Regions from separate parts of the Streptomyces sp. NPDC024687 genome, predicted to be linked through region 3. Evidence: riboswitches for the same ligand, from Rfam matches in the RefSeq annotation. Region 3 holds a riboswitch; each other region holds the start of a gene.
What was found. Region 3 has a riboswitch for cyclic di-AMP ahead of ACZ39I_RS31710 (transglycosylase SLT domain-containing protein). Riboswitches for the same ligand answer to the same signal wherever they lie in the genome.
Positions count from the first base shown of each region.

Region 1: another riboswitch for cyclic di-AMP. It lies ahead of ACZ39I_RS17285 (C40 family peptidase); the one in region 3 lies ahead of ACZ39I_RS31710 (transglycosylase SLT domain-containing protein).
Region 2: another riboswitch for cyclic di-AMP. It lies ahead of ACZ39I_RS38625 (M23 family metallopeptidase); the one in region 3 lies ahead of ACZ39I_RS31710 (transglycosylase SLT domain-containing protein).

Region 1 covers NZ_JBVHLJ010000004.1:116,964-122,291, forward strand. Annotated here, with positions in the region: gene ACZ39I_RS17260 (DUF397 domain-containing protein) at 1-140, opposite strand, end outside; gene ACZ39I_RS17265 (helix-turn-helix domain-containing protein) at 150-1,010, opposite strand; gene ACZ39I_RS17270 (ATP-binding protein) at 1,225-1,683, shown strand; gene ACZ39I_RS17275 (LysR family transcriptional regulator) at 1,690-2,604, opposite strand; gene ACZ39I_RS17280 (LysE family translocator) at 2,692-3,312, shown strand; gene ACZ39I_RS17285 (C40 family peptidase) at 3,418-3,891, opposite strand; cyclic di-AMP (ydaO/yuaA leader) riboswitch at 3,895-4,074, opposite strand; gene ACZ39I_RS17290 (hypothetical protein) at 4,408-4,713, opposite strand; gene ACZ39I_RS17295 (ATP-dependent Clp protease proteolytic subunit) at 4,721-5,328, opposite strand, start outside.
Region 2 covers NZ_JBVHLJ010000015.1:37,818-43,145, forward strand. Annotated here, with positions in the region: gene ACZ39I_RS38620 (GntR family transcriptional regulator) at 458-1,153, opposite strand; gene ACZ39I_RS38625 (M23 family metallopeptidase) at 1,342-2,094, opposite strand; cyclic di-AMP (ydaO/yuaA leader) riboswitch at 2,108-2,274, opposite strand; gene ACZ39I_RS38630 (M16 family metallopeptidase) at 2,478-3,866, opposite strand; gene ACZ39I_RS38635 (M16 family metallopeptidase) at 3,863-5,206, opposite strand.
Region 3 covers NZ_JBVHLJ010000009.1:189,658-194,985, forward strand. Annotated here, with positions in the region: gene ACZ39I_RS31700 (LolA family protein) at 1-202, opposite strand, end outside; gene ACZ39I_RS31705 (polyprenyl synthetase family protein) at 462-1,472, opposite strand; cyclic di-AMP (ydaO/yuaA leader) riboswitch at 1,997-2,171, shown strand; gene ACZ39I_RS31710 (transglycosylase SLT domain-containing protein) at 2,175-2,657, shown strand; gene ACZ39I_RS31715 (HAD family hydrolase) at 2,661-3,473, opposite strand; gene ACZ39I_RS31720 (LacI family DNA-binding transcriptional regulator) at 3,778-4,806, opposite strand; gene ACZ39I_RS31725 (carbohydrate ABC transporter permease) at 4,837-5,328, opposite strand, start outside.

The sequences.
Region 1 (5,328 bases), on a different contig from region 3:
GCGAGCAGCCCGGCACAGGGCCCGGCTGACGGCCTCGCCGTCTCGACGCAGTTGTTCGCCCCGGTGCTGTAGCTGCTGCGCAGCCAGCGCACTTCGGGCAGTTCCGTAGCGGTGGTTACGTTCCGAGGCAGTGCGGACATGGTGCCTCCTTACGCGCCGTCACCCATCCCGGCGAGGTAATCCAACGACTCCTCGGGCGAAAGGGCGTGGGACTGAAGGGTGTTGAAGGCCTCGGTGTAGGCCTGGAGGTCTTCTTTCCGTTCGAGGTAGAGGCTACTCGTCAAGTGGTCGAGAACAACCACGTCCAGATCAGAAGTGCGCGAAAATGAGAAGATTACGAAAGGCCCGGTGATACCCACATGCGCCCCGGCAGTGAACGGCAGTACCTGCAGCCGCACTTGGGGCAGCCGCGCCGCCTCCAGAAGTCTGTTCAGCTGCCGGGCCATCACCTCGGGGCCGCCTACCTCCCGCCGCAGCACCGCCTCGTCCAGGACGGCGCTCAACTCCAGAGGCGGCTGGGCGCGAAGGATGTCCTGCCGGGCCAGCCGCACCTTGACCAGGGCGTCGAGACGTTCGTCGTCGAGGCCGTCGACCGCCGCCCGGGTCACCGCCCGGGCGTACTCGGGCGTCTGGAGCAGTCCGGGCACGACCGAGGTCTCCAGCGTGCGCATCGCGCTCGCCTGGGCCTCCAGACTGATGAAGTCCCGGTACGTCGGCGGCAGGACACCCCGGTACGCGTGCCACCAGTGGTGCCGGCCGCCGCTCTCCTCGGAGCCCGCCAATACCATCAGCAGCTCCCGCAGATTCGCGTCCCCCACGCGGTAGGCGTCGAGAAGTAACCGCACATCGGCCGGTTTCACCCCGCTGGCACCGGTCTCGATGCGGCTCACCTTCGACTGGTGCCAGCCCACGAGCCGGGCGGCCTCACCGCTGGTGAGCCCCGCACTCGCGCGCAGCGCACGCAGTTCGGCGCCCAGTTTCCGCCGGCGCACCGCGGGGCCGTGCTGCATGGAGCTACTCCTTACTCCCTACGAGCCGCCCGAATACGGTCTCGCGTCGCAGAGTTCACCGCTTCGAGCGACAGATATATGCACATCTTGGTGGATCGGCACCCGTCACAGCCGCGGTGATGGCACTCTGACGATGAACCACCAGTCCGGGACCGTACTCGAACCATCCGCACCGTGTCGGACTCCGGTCCCGTGGGAAAGGGACGACGTCGCCATGGCAGACCACCTGGAAGCATCCGTCACTCTGCCGAGCGAACCCGCCTCGGTCTCCGCGGCCCGCACCTATGTCCTGAGCACACTGGCGGAGTGGGGGCTGCCGTCCACCACGGACACCGCCGAGACCGTCCGGCTCATCGTCTCCGAACTCACCACCAACGCCGTACAGCACACCTTCGGGCAGTCACCCACCTTCACGGTGGACATCGAGCTGGACCGTGACGAACAACTGCGCATCGGGGTCACCGACAGCCATCCCCGTTTCCCCAAGCGGCTGCCGGCCGCGGTCCAGCAGGACAACGGGCGGGGGATGGTGATCATCCGCTGGCTCGCCGCCGAGTACGGCGGCAAGCTGAGGGTCAGGCCCACCCGGGAAGGCGGCAAGACCGTCTCCATCGAACTTCCGTGGACGGTTCCGGTGCAGCCGGTCACGGCGGCGGGGCAACAGGAGCCGTAGGAGAGCTCATACCGGCCGCGCGCGGCCGAACGCTCCCCGCAGCAGCGCCCGGAAGGCGTCCGCCGCGGGTGCCGCCTCGCCGGTCCGGTGGACGACCGAGATCGTACGGCGCAACGCGCCGGCCTCCAGCTGCCGCGTGCCCACCGGAGTGGCCGCCGTCCGAGCCAGCATCTCCGGCACCACCCCGACCCCCAGCCCCGCGCTGGCCAGCGCGCACACCAGGGCGTATCCCGGGGTCGCCACCAGCACCGACGGTGTGGTCCCGATCCGGGCCAGCACCGCCTCCACCTCCCGCCGGGCCGGATGATCCGGCGCCATGCTGATCAGCGGCTCACCGGCGAGCTCCGCCAGCGGCAGCCGCGTCGAGCCGCCCGCCAGGGCATGCCCGGGGGCCGTCACGAGGACCAGCTCCTCGGTCAGCAGCGGCTCCGCGCTCAGGGTGGCCGGGAGGGCGGGGGGCTCGCCCGGCTCATAGGCGTGTGTCAGCGCCAGGTCGATCTCACCGGCCGCCACCGCGGTGATCCCGGCCGTGGGTTCGTGGAAGGCGACCGACAGCTCCACGTCCGGGTACGCCCGGCGGAACGTGCTCAGCACCGGCGGCAGCAGCTGAATGCCCGCCGTCTGGAAGGTGCCCAGCCTCAGCGTGCCGCCCGACAGGCCGGTCAGCCGGGCGAGTTCGTGCCGGGCCCGGTCCAGCTCGTCCAGCACCCGCCTGGCCCGCGCCACCAGCAACTCGCCCGCACCGGTGAGCCGTGCGCCGCGGTGATGCCGTACGAGAAGAGCGGTACCCGCCTCCCGCTCCAGCTTGGCCAGCTGCTGGGAGAGAGCGGGCGGGGTGTAGCCGAGGCGCTCGGCGGCCCGGGTGATCGAGCCCGCCTCCGCGACGGCGACCAGGGCGGCGAGGCGGACCGGGTCGTACATGGCGAGGCCTGCCTAAAGGAGTGCTTAAGGGAAACCCAGGTTATTCGACATACCTGCTGAAGGCTCCGGCGCGGCAGGCTGGTCCGCATGAACGGACAGATCGTCGCCTTCACCGGGATCGCCGCCGGCATGGTCGCCATGCCGGGCGCGGACTTCACCGTCGTCGTACGTAACGCCCTGGTCTCCCGCCGGGCCGGGGTCGCCTGTGCGCTCGGCGTCGTGGGCGGGCTACTGATCCACACGGCGCTCGCGGTGGCCGGGGTCGCCGCGGTGCTCACGGCCGTGCCCGAGCTGTTCCGGGCGCTTCAACTGCTGGGCGGGGGTTATGTGCTGTACCTGGGTGTACGGACCCTGCTGGAGCTGCGGCGGACCCGCACCCAGACGGTCGTCGAGACCGGCGCGGGGGTACGCCCCCTGCGGCAGGGGTTCGTCACCAACGCGCTCAACCCCAAGGTCCCCATCACCTTCCTCAGCCTGCTGCCGCAGTTCGTGCCCCAGGGGAGCTCCACGCTGCCCAGGACGCTGCTGCTCGCGCTGATCGTGGTCGCTCTCGCGCTGGTGTGGTTCCCGGCGGTGGCCGTGCTCGTGGACCGGCTGGGGCGGTGGCTGCGCCGGCCGCGGGCGGCCCGGGCCGTCGCCGGGGTCACCGGAGGCGCGTTGACGGTTCTCGGCATGATGCTCCTGGCCGAGCCGCTGCTCGCGGTCTGACCACCTCGCGGTGCGCCGACGGAGGCATCGGGGCGGCTGTGCCGTCCTGCGCTTCGGAAGCCCGAGGGGGCGGCGGGAGGTCAGGTCGCCGCCGCCCCCTCGGGGTCACTTGACCCGGCCGTACCAGACGCTCTTCGTCCAGATCTTCTGCAGTCGCACCACGTCCCCGGTCTTCGGGGCGTGCCAGATCTTTCCCTTCCCGGCGTAGATGCCGACGTGGTACACGTTCGAACCCGAGTGGAAGAACACCAGGTCGCCGGCCTTGCGGCTGCCCACGCCGATGTGACGGGTCTTGTTGTACTGCTGGGCCGCCGTGCGCGGGAGCTTCTTGCCCGCCTTCTTGAACGAGTACAGCGTGAGCCCTGAGCAGTCGAAGCGGCGGGGCCCTGTGGCGCCGTACTTGTACGGCGAGCCCTTCTTGGAGGCCGCTACCTTGAGTGCCTTCGTCGCAGGCGTCGCGGCCGCGGCGTCGGGCGCGAGGCCCGGGACCACGACGGAGCCGCCCACGGCGGCGATGGCGAAGGCCGAGGCCGTACCGGCCCGGACCATCAGCGACGGGACACGATTGAGCGCAGTCATGCGCAACCCTTCGTCAGCCGCCTGTGAAGGATGACCTGTCGGATTCGGGCTGGCGAAGTTGCCCGGCCGCTGACGCGGCTTCACCCCAAGGGACACTCGGCGCGGTCATGGCGTGACCGTTCCGGCGACCCGTCGTGCTTGGGTCCTCCACTCCTGCCGATCCACTTCTGTCGACCGGTCATCCGGGCGGCGGCAGGACTCGGCGTCCGCCCGGATCGCCCCGCCACTGTGGCGGGGGCTTGTCGTCAGACAGGGATCTTGGCGCACGGAAGTGCGAAAAGCCCAACGGAACCGTTGATTTGTGGTGTTACTCACCACTCACCCGTTTGGGTGGACACCCCTTCGAAGGAAGGGGTGTCGAGGGGGTCACAGACCCCCGGACCAGCACGGAAAGGTCTCATTCCGGTCCCGAACAAGGCGCGTTGTGCAACTCCGACGCTCGCAAAAAAGGAGCCGCGCCTCCTCCAATAGGGGGTACGTCGTTTGGTCCGTTTCGACTCAGCTCCGGACGCCTCGTCAACTGTCGGGCTCCGGAGGCACGGTGACCCGGGCCGTACGCCGCTCGCCGTCCAGGACCCGCAGCGCCCGCGCCAGCGTCGCGGCGTGCAGTTCGCGCTCACCCCTGCTGTGCATCAGCACGAGCGCGTCGCGCAGCTCGGTCGCCCTGCTCACCAGCGCCTGCGCCGCGCGCAGTCCGCCGTAGGTGTCCTCGCGCCGGGCCGGGTTGATCCGGCCCAGCAGGTCGACCACGTCGAGATAACGGTCGATCAGCTCGCCCTCGGCGCGCGTGAGCGCGGGCAGCGGTGGAAGGTCCGGCACCATCGACGGCTCACCTCGCGCCCGGCGCGGTACGGGAGGGCCTGCGGCTCGGGACGATCGCGTCCGCCAGGCCGTAATCCACGGCGCCCCGCGCGTCCAGGACCTTGTCGCGCTCGATGTCCGCGCTCACCTGCTCGGGGCTGCGGCCGGTGTGCCGGACCAGCATCTCCTCCAGGCGGGCCCGCACCCGGGCCAACTCGTCGGCCTGGATGGCCAGATCGCCGGCCTGTCCCTGCACCGGCTCGCTCAGCGCGGGCTGGTGGATCACCACCCGGGCGCCCGGCAGGACGGACCGCTTGCCCGGCGTGCCCGCCGCCAACAGCACCGCCGCGGAGGAGCCGGCCTGCCCGAGGCACGTCGTCTCCACGTCACAACTGACGTACTGCATCGTGTCGTAGATCGCCGACATCGCGCTGAACGAGCCGCCGGGGGAGTTGATGTACAGCGAGATGTCCCGGTCGGGGGCCTGGTACTCGAGGTACATGAACTGCGCCATCAGATCGTTCGCCGAGGTGTCGTCGATCGGCGTCCCGAGGAAGACGATCCGCTCCTCCAGCAGCTTCGAGTACGGATCCGTCGTCGTGTGCCCGTAGCTCGTGCGCTCATGGAACTCCGGCA
Region 2 (5,328 bases), on a different contig from region 3:
GGGGTGACCTGCCACGTCGCCCTGCGCCTACGGGCACCTACGGACCTTCCGTCTTCAGTCTTTCCATGTCACGGACCGCTCACCTGCGGAAACACCTCATTCCCGGATCTTGTGTCAGCCCTGCGGCCATCTCGGCCATCTCGGCCATCTCGGCCATCAGCGCCCGAACGCCGGCGCCACTCCTGTCCGGCTATCGCGGCCTACACGGCCACCGCATTCTCCACTCCGCCTTCACAAGCGATCATGATCGCGGAGGCTCTCCCCATCCCGCAGCCATCCCCATTGAACTGCACAGACACCTCAACGATCAAAACTTGCAGCTGCGTGCCAGAAGATGCCTGCCACACGTCCTGAAGGGCTCGCCCGAATTGCCGGGCGAGCCCTTCACCCTTCCCCGTACAGGCAGCAAAAATAATGGCCCCTCAAAGTACTTTTTCTTTGCTATACGGCGCCCGCGTTAATTCCGCAGGCTCGGCATGTTTACGCCATGTTGCGAATTCCTCACCCGCTCCCCGCGGTCGCCGCCAGAGGAGAACCGCAGCCGGTGCGCGGCAGACATACGCTCGGTATGCAGCGCCGTGATAGCCCGCGCGCGCTCACCGTCCCCGCGCGCCACCGCGTCCACGATCGCGCCGTGCTCCGCCCAGGACTCCACCGGGTTGGCGGGCGCCTCCACCACGTACATCCAGGCGATCTTGTGCCGGAGCTGGGTCAGCATCGAGGTCATGGCAGGGCTGCCGGAGGCCTGGGCGAGCGTCTCGTGGAACCAGCCCCCAAGGGAGCGCAGATCCTCGCTGTTGCCTTGCCTGGCCCGCTCCTGACCCAGCCGGACCAGGCCGCGCAGCACCTTCAGATGGGCCTCGGTGCGCCGCTGGGCGGCCCGGGAGGCGCCGAGCGGCACCAGCAGCATGCGCATCTCCAGGAGGTCGGCGCCCTCCTGGTCGGTCGGTTCGGCCACGCACGCGCCCGCGTGGCGTCGCGTCACCACGAAGCCCTCGGCCTCCAGTGTGCGCAGGGCCTCCCGGACGGGGACGCGGGAGACGCCGTAGCGGCGGGCGAGCAGTTCCTCGGTGAGTCGGCTGCCGCGCTCGTAGACACCGGCGACGATGTCGTCCCGGATAGCCGTGCATACCGAGTGCGCCGGAATACGCATGTCCGACCTCCGTCTTAGTCCCCTTGAAACGTCGCCGATTGACGTGTGTTCAGTGACTCTATTGCAATGAGCGGGAATTTCCGACGGCGGACCGGAATCCAGGGATATTTTTTGGACAGCGGGGCACTGTAAACGCGGAAACCCCGGCTCGGAGGAGCCGGGGCCGAAGAAGATCTCGCGGTACGTCGTCAGACACTCACGCCGTGCGAGCGCAGATAGGCGACGGGGTCGATGTCCGAGCCGTACTCGGCGGTGGTGCGGGCCTCGAAGTGCAGGTGCGGCCCGGTGACGTTGCCGGTCGCGCCGGACAGGCCGATCTGCTGGCCGGGGGTGACCGACTGGCCGACCGAGACGCCGATGGACGACAGGTGGCCGTACTGGGTGTACGTGCCGTCGGCCATCCTGATCACGATCTCGTTGCCGTACGAGCCGCCCCAGCCGGTCTCCACGACGGTGCCGCGGCCGACCGCGTGGACGGAGGTGCCGCTCGCGGCGTGGAAGTCGACGCCGGTGTGGCTGCCGGAGGACCACAGGGAGCCGCCGGTCTTGTAGCCGGTGGAGATGTAGGAGCCGGAGATCGGGGTGACGAAGCTGTTGAGGCGCTTGCGCTCGGCCGCGCGGGCGGCGCGCTCTTTGGCCTCGCGCTCCTCCTTGGCCCGTGCCTCGGCCTTCCTCTTGGCCTCCGCCGCCGCCTTCTTCCGCTCGGCGGCCTGCTGTTGGGCAGCGGCCTGGGCGTCGAGCTGATCGGCGAGGGAGTCGCCGACGCTGACGACGGGCATGAGCCCGGTCTGCTCGACGGAGTTCCCGGCGGCGAGCGCCGGAGCGGCGAGGGTGCCGATGACGCCGGTGGTGGCGAGGGCCGCGACGCCCGCCGCATTGGCGGTGGTGCGCTTCATCCGGCTGGGACGACGGTGCTTCCCGGCGGCGCAGGTGAACGCCATGTAGTGGGTGGTCCTTTCCTTCCTTCTCGCCTACCGGGTTAGCTGACGGGTTCGGAGCAGGAAGGTCTCCTACGGACCCCCTCGCAGCGCGCGCGGGCGTCCGATTCACCCCAGGGACAACGCATGTGGGTCCCCGGCTCCCCTGGCTCGCGCCATGCGGGGACTCGGCGATGACTGTCCGGTGCCGCGGACGCGGCGCAGTGCCTGACGAACAGCCGGGATGACGCTAAGCGGGCCGACTTTCAATCCCCAAACCGATCACGGTTTTTGTAGCGCATCCCACAGGCAAGACAGGCAACCTCCTGCCCAATTCGGACATCTAAGGGCCCTGGTGACGCTTCCGTCACCAGGGCCCCTGTGCGGCGCCTGCTCTGCCGGCCCCTCTACTCGGCCGACACGACCTTGACCTCGCCGATGCCGAGGGCCGCCACGGGCTCCTTGATCGCGGCCGCGTCGCCGACCAGGATCGTCACCAGACGGTCCACCGGGAACGCATTCACGACGGCCGCGGTGGCCTCGACGGTGCCCGTCGCGGCGAGCTGCTGGTACAGGGTCGCCTGGTAGTCGTCCGGCAGGTGCTGCTCGACCTGGTCGGCCAGGGTGCCCGCCACGGCCGCCGCCGTCTCGAACTTGAGCGGCGCCACGCCGACGAGGTTCTGTACGGCGACGTCCCGCTCGGCGTCGGTGAGGCCGCCCTCCGCGAGCGTGCGCAGCACGGTCCACAGGTCCTCAAGGGCGGGACCGGTGTTCGGGGTGTCGACGGAGCCGCTGATGGCGAGCATCGCGGCGCCCGAGCCGTCCGGGGCGGACCTGAGGACCTGCCCGAACGACCGCACGCCGTAGGTGTAGCCCTTCTCCTCGCGCAGGACACGGTCCAGCCGGGAGGTGAGAGTGCCGCCGAGGCAGTATGTGCCGAGCACCTGCGCGGGCCACACGCGCGCGTGCCGGTCGGCGCCGATACGGCCGATCAGCAGCTGCGTCTGGACGGCGCCGGGGCGGTCCACGATGACGACCCGGCCGGTGTCGTCGGCGGTCACCGGCGGCATGGGGCGCGGCTGGGCCGTGGAGCCGGTCCAGGAGCCGAGGGTGTCGCCGAGCAGCTCGTCCAGATCGATGCCGGTGAGGTCGCCGACGACCACGGCGGTCGCGGTGGCTGGCCGTACGTGCTTCTCGTAGAACCCGCGCACCGCCGCGGAGTCGATGTTCTCGACCGTCTCCTCGGTGCCCTGGCGCGGGCGGGACATGCGCGAGTCCGCCGGGAACAGTTCCCGGGAGAGCTCCTTGGCTGCGCGGCGGGACGGGTTGGCGAGCTCGTGCGGGATCTCGTCCAGGCGGTTGTTGACGAGCCGTTCGATCTCGCTGTCCGCGAAGGCGGGTGCCCTCAGGGCGTCGGCCAGCAGACCGAGCGCCTTGGCGAGGCGGGAGGCCGGCACTTCGAGGCTCAGCCGGACGCCCGGGTGGTCGGCGTGCGCGTCGAGGGTGGCGCCGCATCGCTCCAGTTCGGCGGCGAACTCCTCGGCGGAGTGCTTGTCGGTGCCCTCCGAGAAGGCGCGCGCCATGATCGTGCCGACACCGTCGAGGCCGGCCGGTTCGGCCTCCAGAGGAGCGTCCAGGAGCACCTCGACGGCGACGACCTGCTGGCCGGGGCGGTGGCAGCGCAGGACCGTCAGGCCGTTGTCGAGCGTCCCGCGCGTGGGGGCCGGAAAGGCCCACGGCCTGGCGTCGCCCGCCTGGGGCTGGGGGTGGAAGTCCATCGCGGCGAGCTCGCTCACTGGGCCGCCTCCTCGTTCTCGTCCTGGTCGGCGGGGGCTTCGGCAGTGGTGGGTTCGTACACGAGCACCGCCCGGTTGTCGGGGCGCAGCTTGGCCTTGGCTACCTTCTGGACGTCCTCGGCGCTCACCTCCAGGACGCGCTCCACGGCGGTGAGGGCGAGCTGCGGGTCGCCGAACAGGACGGCGTAGCGGCACAGTTCGTCGGCGCGGCCCGCGACGGTGCCGAGCCGGTCCAGCCACTCGCGCTCCAACTGGGCCTGGGCGCGCTCCATCTCCTCGGCGGTCGGGCCCTCCTCGGCGAACCGGGCGAGCTCCTCGTCGATGGCGGCCTCGATGACCGGCACCTCGACGTCCCCGGACGTCTTCACGTCGAGCCAGCCCAGGGAGGGCGCACCCGCCAGGCGCAGCAGTCCGAAGCCCGCCGCGACGGCCGTACGGTCGCGCCGTACGAGACGGTTGTAGAGGCGGGACGACTCGCCGCCGCCGAGGACGGTGAGCGCCAGGTCGGCCGCGTCGGCCTCGCGGGTGCCGTCGTGCGGCAGCCGGTAGGCGGCCATCAGCGCGCGCGCGGGGACCTCCTCCTCGACGACCTCGCGCAGCTGCTCGCCGATGATCTCGGGGAGCGAGCCGTCACGCGGAGCGGACTTGCCGTCGTGCGAGGGGATGGAGCCGAAGTACTTCTCGACCCAGGCGAGCGTCTGCTCCGGGTCGATGTCGCCGACGACGGACAGGACGGCGTTGTTGGGGGCGTAGTACGTCCGGAAGAACGCGCGCGCGTCCTCCAGGGTGGCCGCGTCCAGGTCGGCCATCGAGCCGATCGGCGTGTGGTGGTACGGGTGGCCCTCCGGGTAGGCGAGCGCGGTCAGCTTCTCGAACGCGGTGCCGTACGGGACGTTGTCGTAGCGCTGCCGGCGCTCGTTCTTGACGACGTCGCGCTGGTTCTCCATCGACTCGTCGTCGAGGGCGGCCAGCAGCGAGCCCATGCGGTCGGCCTCCAGCCAGAGGGCGAGCTCCAGCTGGTGGGCCGGCATGGTCTCGAAGTAGTTGGTGCGCTCGAAACTGGTGGTGCCGTTGAGCGAGCCGCCGGCGCCCTGGACGAGCTCGAAGTGCCCGTTGCCGTGGACCTGCTTGGAGCCCTGGAACATCAGGTGCTCGAAGAGGTGAGCCAGGCCGGTACGCCCCTTGACCTCGTGGCGCGAACCGACGTCGTACCAGAGGCACACCGCCGCGACCGGGGTCAGGTGGTCCTCGGAGAGCACCACGCGCAGCCCGTTGGCCAGGCGGTGCTCGGTCACTGTCAGGCCCCCGGTGCCTGCCTTGTCTGTGGCCGTGTGACCCATGGGCATGTACGTCCCTTCGATCGCGGTCGCGGTCCTTGAAACCGCGGTTTTGCTGCCGTTCCCGCCACTGTATGCAAGCGTGCGGCCCCCCGGTGAAGTTCCCGCAGCGCGTAAGCCCACAG
Region 3 (5,328 bases):
TCTCGATGAGTTCCTGTGCGCTGATCTTCGGCAGGTCGGGGTCGCCGGAGTCGGCGAGCGCCGGGACCAGCCCGATGGTCGCCGCCGCGACTCCCACCACCGTGGCCGGTACGACGTACCGCGCGGCCTTGCGCCGGCGCGCGGAACGCAACTCTTCGGCGTCCGCGGCGGTCACGCTGTCGTCGGATTCGTACGGTGCCATGTGTGCCTTACCTCCGTCGTCGGCGGCGGCTGTCCACTCCCATGCATCCACCCGTAGCCGCCATTCTCACCCGAATCGGTGAGGAGTGGTGTTTTCCGTGATGTCCATCTGACCAAATCGGCCATGAGAATGCGTCAGACCTCGGAGCCAACTCCGTGTACACCTGGGGTATGACACGACATGCCGACGCCCCCTACGACCCGTAGGGGGCGTTCGCTCTGCCGGACAGCCGGACAGCCGGACGGCCGGACGGCCGGCGCTAGCCCGCGCGATGCACCACCGCGTCGCACAGCTCCATCAGCGCCGCCTTCGCGTCGCACTCCCGCAGCGGCGCCAGGGCCGCGCGCGCGTCCTGCGCGTAGCGCACGGTGTCCCGGCGGGCCTGCTCCAGCGCGGGGTGCGTGCGCAGGGCCGCCAGCGCCTCCGCGTGCCGGGCGTCGTCCGCGAGGTCGGAGTCGAGCAGCTCGCACAGGGCGATGTCCTCGGCAAGGCCGAGCCGGGCGGCCCGCTCCCGCAGCCGCAGCACGGGCATCGTGGGGATGCCCTCGCGCAGGTCGGTGCCCGGCGTCTTGCCGGACTCGCGGGAGTCGGAGGCGATGTCCAGCACGTCGTCGGCGAGCTGGAAGGCGACACCGAGGCGCTCGCCGTACTGGGTCAGGACGTCCACGACGGTCTCGTCGGCGCCCGACATCATGGCCCCGAAGCGGCACGAGACCGCGACCAGGGAGCCCGTCTTGCCGCCGAGCACGTCGAGGTAGTGCTCCACCGGATCACGGCCGTCCTGCGGCCCGGCCGTCTCCAGGATCTGGCCGGTGACCAGGCGCTCGAACGCCTCCGACTGCACCCGGACCGCCTCGGGCCCGAGGTCGGCCAGGATGTGCGAGGCGCGGGCGAAGAGGAAGTCGCCCGTCAGCACGGCCACCGAGTTGCCCCAGCGGGTGTTGGCGCTGTCGACACCCCGCCTGACCTCGGCCTCGTCCATGACGTCGTCGTGGTACAGGGTCGCGAGGTGGGTCAGCTCCACCACCACGGCGGACGGCACCAGGCCCGGCGCATAGGGGTCACCGAACTGGGCGGCGAGCATCACGAGCAGCGGCCGAAACCGCTTTCCACCCGCTCGCACCAGGTGCTGGGCGGCCTCCGTGATGAAGGGGACCTCGCTCTTGGTGGCCTCGAGCAGTCCCTCCTCGACAGCCGCCAATCCGGCCTGGACATCGGCTTCCAGAGCCTGGTCCCGCACGCTCAGCCCGAACGGCCCGACGACGGTCACGAGGGGTCTCCTGTCTGCTGGTGTCTACTGGCGGTCACACGGAATGTCGATAGGTCGCTGCCATCACTCAAGTCAGCGTATCCGGTCACCTTTGGATCACCGATAGCGCCCGCCCCGTCCATGCCAGGCGGTATCGGATCACGGCCGGTATGTTTCCGATCATCTGATAAGAGCAAATATCTACCGACTTGTACGGAATCGGCCGCCATCGCGGGACGGACGCGGGGGCAGTGAATCCCACGGGCCGCCGGTTGAACACGAGTTGAGGCTTCTTGCCCCTTTTGCACCTCTTGCGCTCCAGTGTGACTTGACCCACTCATGCGGGCGAACCGGCATGAAACCGGAATCCACCGATCCGCCTTTGCCGGTGCGCGAGTTGAGGCTTGGCGAACGCAAAGGATCAAGTACCTCAAATGCCTCTTACCAAGGTCAATAGGCACCTCATGTGAATTCGCCACTTGTTCCGGACATGTGCTCTCGCATACGTTCCCGGCCTGTCGGGCGGACGCCGAATCCTGCCACCGCCCGTACACCCACCGAGAACCATGGCAGGAGCGGGGGAACCAGGTTGACCGCCGGACCGGGCGTCTTCGGACATACCGGCACGGCTTGGGGTGAAGTCGCGCCTTTCGTAGGCGTGGCCGGGCATCTCCCGCCCGAACCCGACAGCTCACCTCGCAGGCGACGGAGAGGAACTTCACCATGTCCGCTGCCGCTCAGCACCGACGTACTCGCACCAGCCGTCTCGTCCGCAAGCTCGCCGTCGCCGGCACCGGGGCCGCCGTACTCGCGCTCCCCCTCATCGGCGCCACCACCGCGTCCGCGGCCACCCCGACCGTGCAGACCGCCAGCACGCTCGGCTACTCCAACACCCTCGACGGCTGGATCCGGGCCTCCCTCGCCGTCATGGCGGAGCACGGGATTCCCGGCTCCTACGACGGCATCTACCGCAACGTCATCCGCGAGTCCTCCGGCAACCCCTACGCCATCAACCTCTGGGACTCCAACGCGGCGGCCGGCACGCCCTCCAAGGGCCTGCTCCAGGTGATCGACCCGACCTTCAACGCGTACCACGTGGCCAACACCTCGTGGGACCCGTACGACCCGGTGGCGAACATCACCGCGGCCTGCAACTACGCGGCCCAGCGGTACGGGTCCATCGACAACGTGTTCGGCGCGTACTAGGAACTAGGCGTCACGGAACAGTCTTTCGAGGACGACGGCGACGCCGTCGTCCTCGTTCGACAGTGTCACCTCGTCGGCCACGCCCCTGAGATCGGGGTGGGCGTTGGCCATCGCCACGCCACGGGCCGCCCAGTCGAACATGGGGATGTCGTTGGGCATGTCCCCGAAGGCGATCGTCACCTCGGGGCCCAGACCCAGGTGCCGGGCGGCCAGCGCGAGGCCGGTCGCCTTGGTGACGCCGCATGGCTGGAGTTCGACGGTCCCGGGCCCCGACATGGTGACCGTCGCCAGCGAGCTCACCACCGACCGCGCCGTGACCGCCAACTCGTCGTCGGACAGGTACGGGTGGCGCAGCAGCACCTTGCTGATCGGCTCGCACCACAGGTCGTCGCGCCGGCCGACCCGTACGGCGGGCAGGGTCGGGTGGGGCATCAGATAGCCCGGTTCGATGAGCGTGAGCCCCTCGACACCGTCCTGGTCCACGGCCGCGTACACCTGCCCGACCTCGGCCTCGATCTTGCCGAGCGCGGTCTCGGCCAGCTCCCGGTCCAGGGTCATCGACCAGAGCAGACGGTCCGCGCCGGCGTCGTACACCTGCGCGCCCTGTCCGCACACCGCGAGCCCCGTGCTGCCGACTTCGTCGAGCAGGGACCGCACTCTGGGCGCCGGCCGTCCCGTCACGACGAGATGCCGGGCCCCACTCTCCGCCACCCTCGCGAGCGCGGCCAGCGACCGGTCCGAGACGGTGTCGTCGGCGCGGAGCAGCGTGCCGTCCAGGTCGGTGGCGATGAGTGAATATGCGGTGGAGGCGGCCATGATCAGAGAATACGGATGGTTGGCCCCCGCGACTCGACGCGAACCGGACGGCTCCTGCTTTCACATCCGTTGACGGCAGTTCCGGTTCCGGGGGTGCGGCGGCGCGGGACGACCCGCCGGTATGCGCCACGAGACCGGGCAGGCCGGGCCCGGGCATGTCCGTTGCGGCTCAGCCCTGTTGACGCGGCGGGTGGACAGGGAGCGGTGCGCAACGGCCGGGCCGCCGTGCGCCGCGTCACCATGCCTCGCCTCGCCCCCACCTGCGTCGTGCGGGCCCGCCACCGCACCGCGCCTCGGCGGAGCGCTACGCGGAGTCCCGGACCACCAGTTCCGTAGGGAGGATCACTCCGGCGGTGTCCTCGCCCGCGATCTGGGCCAGCAGCATGCGGACCATCTCGGCGCTGATGCGGTCGAAGGGCTGGCGCATGGTGGTGAGGGCGGGGGTGATGGCGGTGGCCGCCGGGGAGTCGTCGAAGCCGCCGACAGCGATGTCCTCCGGGACCGAACGCCCGGCCTGCTGAAGGACGCCCACGACCCCGAGGGCCATGAGGTCCGAGGCGACGAACACCGCGTCCAGGTCCGGGGCCTGGGCCAGCAGACGGCGGGCCGCCCGTTCACCGCCGCTGCGCCGGAAGTCGCCCTCGACGACGAGCGCCGGGTCGTAGGGCAGGCCCGCCTCGGCGAGCACGTCCCGGTAGCCGCCGAGGCGGTCGGGGCCGCCCGGCATGTCCAGCGGTCCGGTGACCATGCCGATGCGGCGGCGGCCGCCCGCGAGGAGATGGCGGACCATGTCCTGCGCACCCTCCCGGTCGGCGGCGGCCACGTAACTCACCTTGGTCCCCCGCCCTATCGGCTTGCCGCAGACCACCAACGGGATCCCCGCGTGGTGCAGTTCGGCCGCGACCGGGTCACCGCTGTGGTTGGAGAGCAGCAGCACCCCGTCGACGTGACCCGAGGTGATGTACCGGGTCAGCCGGCGCCGGTCGTCGTCGCTCTCGGCCAGCATCAGCAGCAACGGGATGTCGTGCTGGGCGAGCCGCTCGGTGCAACCGCGCAGCAGGATGTTGAAGTTGGGGTCCTCGAAGAACTTCTCCTGCGGCTCGGTCAGCAGGAACGCCACCGAGTCCGACCGGCCCGTACTGAGGCTGCGGGCATGCCGGTTGACCACGTAGCCGGTCTTCCTGACGGCGGCCTCGACCGCCCGCCGGGCGGCGGGCGAGACGTAGTGGCCGCCGTTCAGGAAGCGGGAGACGGTGCCCCGCGAGACGCCCGCCTCCCGGGCCACGTCGTGGATGGTCGGTGGCTTGCGGCGTCCGTTCGCGCTGGTGGTCATGTTCCTCGTTCGTGAAAGTGGTCCGGGGCCTCAGGCCTTGACCGCGCCGCTCATCAGGTCCAGCGACCAGAACCGCTGGATCACCAGGAAGAGCCCGATCAGCGGCAGGATCGCCAGCAGACATCCGGTGATGACCAGGGTGTAGAGCGCGGGCTGCGAGGCGCCCTGGGCGAGCAGCGTGTACAGGCCGAGGGTGATCGGAAACTTCTCGTCGTCGGCCAACATGACGAAGGGCAGCAGGAAGTTGTTCCAGATGCCGACGAACTGGAAGAGGAACACGGTGATCAGCCCGGGCATCATCATCGGTACGGCGATCCGCGAGAAGATCCTCCACTCGCTGGCGCCGTCCATGCGGGCGGCCTCCATGAGCTCGGCGGGCACGGACGCGGCGGCGTAGATGCGGACCAGGTAGACGCCGTACGGCGACAGGATCGACGGCAGCAGCATCGACCAGTACGAGTCGGCCATGCCGAGTTTCGACAGCAGCAGGTACTGCGGTACGGCCAGCACGATGGACGGCAC